DNA from 3 places in the Billgrantia hypersalina genome. Region 3 is predicted to be linked to each of the others. Evidence: predicted binding sites of a transcription regulator. Region 3 holds the regulator's gene; each other region holds the start of a gene.
The links. The regulator LexA, encoded in region 3, represses DNA repair genes until DNA is damaged. The targets are predictions, from matches to a motif close to TACTGTNTANNTANACAGTA.
Positions count from the first base shown of each region.

Region 1: a site for LexA is predicted at 1,278-1,297, ahead of ACOJCM_RS03555 (LexA family protein). Genes of this name have one in related genera too.
Region 2: a site for LexA is predicted at 927-946, ahead of ACOJCM_RS07860 (LexA family protein). Genes of this name have one in related genera too.

Region 1 covers NZ_JBMIQI010000006.1:21,718-23,982, reverse strand. The annotation lists gene ACOJCM_RS03560 (Y-family DNA polymerase) at 1-824, opposite strand, end outside; gene ACOJCM_RS03555 (LexA family protein) at 821-1,261, opposite strand; gene ACOJCM_RS03550 (DMT family transporter) at 1,879-2,193, shown strand.
Region 2 covers NZ_JBMIQI010000011.1:177,879-180,143, reverse strand. The annotation lists gene ccmB (heme exporter protein CcmB) at 1-135, opposite strand, end outside; gene ccmA (cytochrome c biogenesis heme-transporting ATPase CcmA) at 122-766, opposite strand; gene ACOJCM_RS07860 (LexA family protein) at 964-1,449, shown strand; gene ACOJCM_RS07855 (IMPACT family protein) at 1,449-2,117, shown strand; gene ACOJCM_RS07850 (chromate transporter) at 2,169-2,265, shown strand, end outside.
Region 3 covers NZ_JBMIQI010000002.1:162,741-165,005, reverse strand. The annotation lists gene dinB (DNA polymerase IV) at 1-818, opposite strand, end outside; gene lexA (transcriptional repressor LexA) at 845-1,492, opposite strand; gene ACOJCM_RS00805 (TetR/AcrR family transcriptional regulator) at 1,690-2,265, shown strand, end outside.

The DNA.
Region 1 (2,265 bases), on a different contig from region 3:
CCGCGCTGGCCGTGCTGGCGCATGGCCTCGCGGATCTCGCTCAGATTGTCGGTCAGTTTGCCGAAGCTGCGGCTGGTCATGATGCGTATTCTGGCTTCATCGAAGTCGTTCATCTCGATGCAGGGGATACCGCGCAGTTCAAGCGCGGTGCGTTCGAGAGTCACCGAGAAGCGACGCCGGATCTCCTTCGGGTTGGCCTGGGCAAGATCCCAGGCGCTCCTGATGCCCATCACGGCCAGGCGTTCGACCAGCCGCCGGCCAACACCCCAGACGTCGCCCAATTCGGTCTTTTGCAACAGTCCCTGCGTCTCCAGGCTATCGGGCTGCAGCACGCAAACGCCCCGGTAAGCCGGGATTTTCTTGGCCCCGCGATTCGCCAGCTTGGCGAGAGTGCGGGTGGGTGCGGCGCCTACGCAGACGGGAATTCCGGTGAACTGACGCACCTTATGGTGCAACTGCCGAACGTGCTCGAGCAGTTGCCCATGGGTAAAACCCTCGAATCTTACGAACATCTCGTCGATGGAGTAGGGCTCGACAGCGGGAGCGAGCTCCTCGAGCACAGATTGCACGCGCTGGCTCATGTCGCCGTAGAGCTCGTAGTTGCTGGAAAGGAGGTGAATCCGTCCCTGTCGCACGAGATCCTCAAGCTCGAACGCCGGGGTGCCCATCGTGATGCCGAGGGCCTTCAGCTCGTTGGAGAGCGCGATGACACAGCCATCGTTATTCGACATCACGCCCACCGGAAGGCCGCGCAACCGTGGTTGGAACACGCGCTCGCAGGAGACGTAGAACGAGTTGCAGTCGACCAGGCCGATCATGGTCATACCGTATACTCGTGGATGACGGAGCGGACCACGCCCCAGACCTGGCATTCGATGTCGACCAGCGGGACCGGTGCATAGCGAGGGTTGCCTGAGCAAAGGCACGGCACCTCACCGCGCAGCTCATATCGCTTGATGGTGATTTCGCCGTCGACCATGGCAACGATGATGTGGCCTGGCCTAGGCTCGATGGAGCGATCGACTACCAGAGTGTCGCCTTCGTGGATTCCCAGCCGCTCCATGCTGTCGCCTGTCACTGCCAGGAAGAACGTGGCGGAGGGGCGCTTCACGAAGCGCTCGTTGAGGTCGAGCGTGCGGCCTTCGTAGTCCTGTGCCGGGCTGGGGAAGCCGGACAGTCCCGCGCGGCCCAGGGCAAGGGGGTAGGGAAGCGCAAGCGAGGGCGGCTCGGGATGAGCCGGTACGAATGTTGGCAGTGTCATGTGAGTCCCTTGGTGGTTCTGTATTTTTTTACAGTATTCTCGATATCATCATCTCCAGGCAACAGGCAAAAGCTAATGGAAGTTAGCTGACGAGAGGGCTAAATGACGACATGCCTCGCTCCTTGCCCGAAGGTTTGTAGGCAATCGCCTACAAATACGAAGCAGTTTTCTTACGCGTCACGATATCCTGGGTTAAAACATCCCACTCCTGGAGCGACTATCTTGTAGGTGACGGGCGAGGGAGAGCCCTTCAGGGAAGGCCGAGCAATGGAACGCTCAGAACCAGGGATGCTTGGGCAGGATGCCTAAGATAGGTGGTTAGGGAAGCGTTGATTGGAAAGCCCGGCCTGGCGGTCGGGCTTTTTTTCGGTAGGTCGTTACGGCGAAGTGGCGCCAAGGCAATTTCGCCATGCGAGAGACGCCTGGGTTTCGCGTTCTCTACGGGTTCGCCAAAATATCGCGTCTCATCGCGCCTGCCCTGGCTGTCAGCCGGGGCTCTTTTCGTTCGGGCGGCCAGCGAGGCGACTTGCCCGCGACGACTGCCGCTGAGCCCGGGAGGACGACCTCTCTCTATGGGAAAAGCTTTTCGGGACGACCCGAGAGATGAGGAAGCTACTATGTCTTGGGTGCTGCTCGGTCTGGCCGGGTTACTCGAGGTCGTGTGGGCGTATGCCATGAAGCAATCACACGGTTTTACGCGCCTGCTCCCGACCACCGTCATGTTGGTATCGATGGTGGGATCGTTCTGGCTGCTGGCGATCGCGATGCGCAGCCTGCCGTTGGGCACGGCCTACATGATCTGGACCGGCATCGGCGCCGTGGGCACCTTTGCCATCGGCGTATGGTTCCTGGGAGAGGCTGTTTCGCCCTTGCGTGTTTTTGCCGCCCTGCTGATCGCCGCCGGCATCGTGACCATGAAAATGGCGACCTGACCAAGACCTCGCATGGTGCCTTTGCTCACAACGCGTGTCGGCAATCTCTTACGAGCCAACCTATCCCAGGTT
Region 2 (2,265 bases), on a different contig from region 3:
CACTTCGCTGCGCCGGCGCAGCAACAACACCAGGTCCCGTTTGAGCGTGGCCCACACTGCGACAGCGAGGCCGCCGTGAGGTTCCCCGCCAGCCACGGCCTGCGCCTTGCGCAGCGAACCTTCAGAGGCTGTCATCGCACCCTCCCCCGCCGAGGCGAACGCGTCTCAGCTCGTCGCACGGCGTGAGTTCGTGATGGGTGGTGACCAGCACGCAGCCACCGCGGCGGGCATGCTCGACCAGGCGCTGCTCCAGCGCCGCGACGCCGTCACGGTCGATGGCGGTGAAGGGCTCGTCGAGGACCCACAGCGGGCGCGGCGTAAGCACCAGGCGAGCCAGCGCCACGCGACGCTGCTGCCCGGCCGAGAGCTGGCCGGCCGGCACGTCTTCGAACCCGGCCAGGCCGAACGCCTCCAGCGCAGCGAAGCGTGCCTTTTCATCCGGCTTGTGGCCGGCCAGCGCCTGGTACCAGGCCAGGTTTTCCAGCGGCGTCAGTGCTGCCTTCACGCCCGGTGCGTGGCCCAGGTAGAGCAGGTTCGAGAGGAAGGACTCGCGGGCCTTACGCATCGGCCGTTCGTCCCAGTAAAGCTCGCCCTCGTAGTCCGCCAGCTGGCCGGAGAGTATCTTCAGCAGCGTGGTCTTGCCACTGCCGTTGGGGCCTTCCACGCGCACGATCTCGCCCGCGCGGATGTCCAGGTCAAGGCTCCGGAACAGCCAGCGGTCGTCACGCTCGCAGGCCAGGCTTTGCGCTTGCAGACGCAGGCTCAACGGCACTCTCCAGGAAGGCTGAAATTGCCGGAAATGCTACACGTAAAGCCTTTTTGCCGCTACCGACCGAGGTGCGTCACGGCGCCGCCCTTGCCCCAGATCAAGGCAGGATGACATCGGTAAAACTTGCCACTCGCCGACCGCTTGATATGATGCAAGGACCTGTACATTTCAACAGGGTCGTACCTAGGGGGGAAATGCCAATGCCAACGCCTTCCATGCAGTACCTTTACCGGCGCCCGAACCTGCCCATCGCCACATCCTGGGCCAGCGTCGACGCCAACGAGCTCGTCGAAGTGCCCCTGCTGGGGGACGTCTCGGCGGGCCTGCCCATCGAAGCCTGTCCCAGCGGCGGCGCCATTCATGCTCCCGCCTGCATGGTACGCCGCAACACCTACGCGCTGCGCGTGCGCGGCGACTCGATGATAGATTGCAACATCTTCGACGGCGACGTGATCATCATCGAGCGCCAGGAGAGCGCCGAGAACGGCGAAACTGCGGTCGTCCTCATCAACCAGCAGGAGGTCACGCTGAAGAAGCTCTACATCGAGAAGAATGGCGTGCGCCTGCAACCGGCCAACGAGAGCATGGCGCCCATCTACCTCAAGAACAGCGACATCCAGGTGCTCGGCATGGTGATGGGCGTGGTTCGCCAGCAGGAGCGCCACGAGCTGACCCACTGATGCGCTATCCGGTCCCCGACCTGGCGCCCGGCGCCTGGCGGGAAAGCACGCTCGAGGTGGAGAGGAGCCGCTTCATCGCCTGGCTCTGCCACGCCCCCGACGTGGCGGCCTTCGAGGCCCTGTTGGCCGAGGCTCGCCGCGCCCACCCCAATGCCAGCCACCACTGCAGTGCCTACATCGCCGGCCCGCCCGGCGAACAGAACGCCATTGGCTTCTCCGATGACGGCGAGCCCGGCGGCACCGCCGGACGCCCCATGTTCCAGGTATTGGAGGGCGCCGGACTGGGCCAGGTAGGCTGCGTGGTGACCCGTTATTTCGGCGGCACCAAGCTTGGCACCGGCGGCCTGGCCCGCGCCTATGCCCAGGCCGTGGCCCGGGGCCTCGCCGACCTGCCCCGGCGGGAGGCGATCGAACGCACCGCGCTCAGGATCCAGGTCGACTTCGCCGGCGAAGCCGAGGCCCGCGCCTGGCTGGAGAGCCGTGACGTCCTTGTCGATTCAGCCGATTATGGCAGCGAGGGCGTGGTGCTCAGCGTGGGCTGGCCCAGCGACGTCGCGGTCGACCTGGCTCCGCTGGAAGCCAGGCTGCGGGGGCGCCTGGCCCTGCTCGAAGCGTGGCCGCTGCGCTTATCGTCTTGCCTTTGCATTTGCATGGCGAAGAGCCGGTAAGGTAAACCATTGGCAGATTGCCCCTTCTGCCCTGCCGAATCAGGAGAACCCATGACGCCTCATGCCAAGGCGCCGCTAAGTGCCCTGTTCTGGGCTTTCACCCGCATTGGCCTGCTCGGCTTCGGCGGCGGTCCTGCGATGATCCCCC
Region 3 (2,265 bases):
CGAGCCTCCAGGCGCTCGCAGAGCGGCGCGAGCTCGGCATGGCATTCGTTCAGATTCGACAAGTCGGTGGCGAAGGTGACTTCGGCGCTGACCGACTTGCGTTCGCGCTCGATGCGCACCGGCCGCTCGTCTATGCCCCGCGCCAATTCATGGAGACGCTGCCCGAACTTGCCGAACTCCTGCAGCAACCGCTCCAGCGGTATCCCCTGCAGGTCTTTACAGGTGGCGATGTCGAGTGCCTGGAGGCGCTTGCCTGTAGCCGGTCCGACGCCGTGCAGCTTGGTGACAGGGAGCTCGCGTACGAAGTCATCCACCTGTGCGGGAGTGATCACGGTCAGTCCATCAGGCTTCTCCCAATCACTGGCGATCTTGGCCAAGAACTTCGACGGCGCGGCGCCCACCGATACGGTGATGCCGACACGCTTGAGACACTCCTCTTTCAGCCAGTGCGCCATCCAGGTGGCGCTGCCCGAAAAGCGTGTCACCTCGGTGACGTCAAGAAAGGCCTCGTCGAGCGACAGCGGTTCCACCAGTGGCGTCAGTTCGTGGAATATCTCCAGCAGTTGTCGAGAGGCTTCGCGATAGCGGTCGAAATCGCCTGGCAGCAAGGTGAGATGCGGGCACAGGCGGAGTGCCCTTGCCGTGGGCATGGCGGAATGGATGCCGAAGGCGCGGGCAGGATAATTGCAGGTCGAGATGACGCCGCGCCCTTCGGCGCTACCCCCGATCGCCAGGGGAATGTCGCGAAGCGCCGGGTTGTCACGCATCTCCACGGCAGCATAGAAGCAGTCGCAATCGGCGTGCAGGATCTTGCGGATCATGATTTTACCAGGCTAGCCAGCTCTTACCCTAAAGCTTGGCCGTTGCCGCCGCGTATCACCCCCACCCCAATCCCCTCGATTTCCAGCGGCTGGTGACGCAAATCCACCTCGATAGGGGCGAAATCGGCATTCTCTGCTTCGAGGATGACAAGGTGACCCTGGCGGTGGAATCGCTTGACCGTGACTTCGTCCTCCAGCCGCGCCACGACGATCTGCCCGTCGCGCACGCGCTCGGTACGATGCACGGCCAACAGGTCCCCTTCGAGAATACCGACGTCCTTCATCGACAAGCCGCGCACCTTGAGCAGGTAATCGGCGCGGGGCGTGAAGTAATCCGGGGGCAGGGGGCAGTAGCGATCGATATGCTCGGCCGCGAGAACCGGACTGCCGGCGGCCACCTCACCAATGATCGGTAATCCCTCGGTGTTCGACTCGTTGACGGCACTGTCGGCTTCCTGGGCCGGCAGACGGATGCCGCGCGACGTGCCACGTATCACCCTGATGACACCCTTGCGCTCAAGGGCGCGCAGATGCTCCTCGGCAGCGTTGGGTGAGCGGAAGCCCAGCGCCCGGGCGATCTCGGCACGAGTGGGAGGGTAGCCGAACTCGTTCATGGTCTTGACGATGAAGTCATAGACATTCTGCTGGCGCGAGGTAAGGGGGCGTGTCATGTCGGACTCCGGTTGCTGACTGCCGTATTGGTCAAGTATACAGCATGGAAGTCTATCCAGTAAAAGCCGCTATGAGGTCCGGTGCGAGATTCTTCGTTCGTTTAAAACGCTTCTGCTTTTCGATACGTTGAGCCAGGAAGCGTAATGGCGTAGACTTTTGTAATGTTTAAAACAGTTGTTTCCAGCGGGAGCTGATCATGGCTCAGACCGATACCGTCACGCGCATTCTCGACACTGCCGAAGTCTTGTTCGCCGAACGCGGCTTCGCCGAGACGTCGTTGCGCACCATCACCAGCAAGGCGCGCGTCAACCTGGCTGCGGTGAACTATCACTTCGGCTCGAAGAAGGCGCTGATCCAGGCGGTGTTCTCGCGCTACCTCGACCCCTTTACCGTGCGCTTCCACCATGCTCTCGACGAACTCGAAGCGCGTCACGGCGGCGGTGTGATTCCACTGGAGGAGTTGCTCGAGACCATGGCGCGCACCGTACTCGAGGTGCCCGCGGAGAAGCATAGCCTCAAGGTTTTCATGAAATTGCTGGGGCTCGCCTACAGCCAGGCCCAGGGCCATTTGCGGCGCCATATCCAGGAGGAGTATGGCAGCGTTTTCACCCGCTTTACCGAACTGGTGCGCCGTGCTACTCCCGAACTGCCCGATGCCGAGCGCTTCTGGCGGCTGCATTTCGTGCTGGGCACGGTCATCTTCACACTGTCCGGACTCGATGCGCTGCGCGACATTGCCGAAAAGGACTTCCAGGAGCACGTGTCGGTGCGT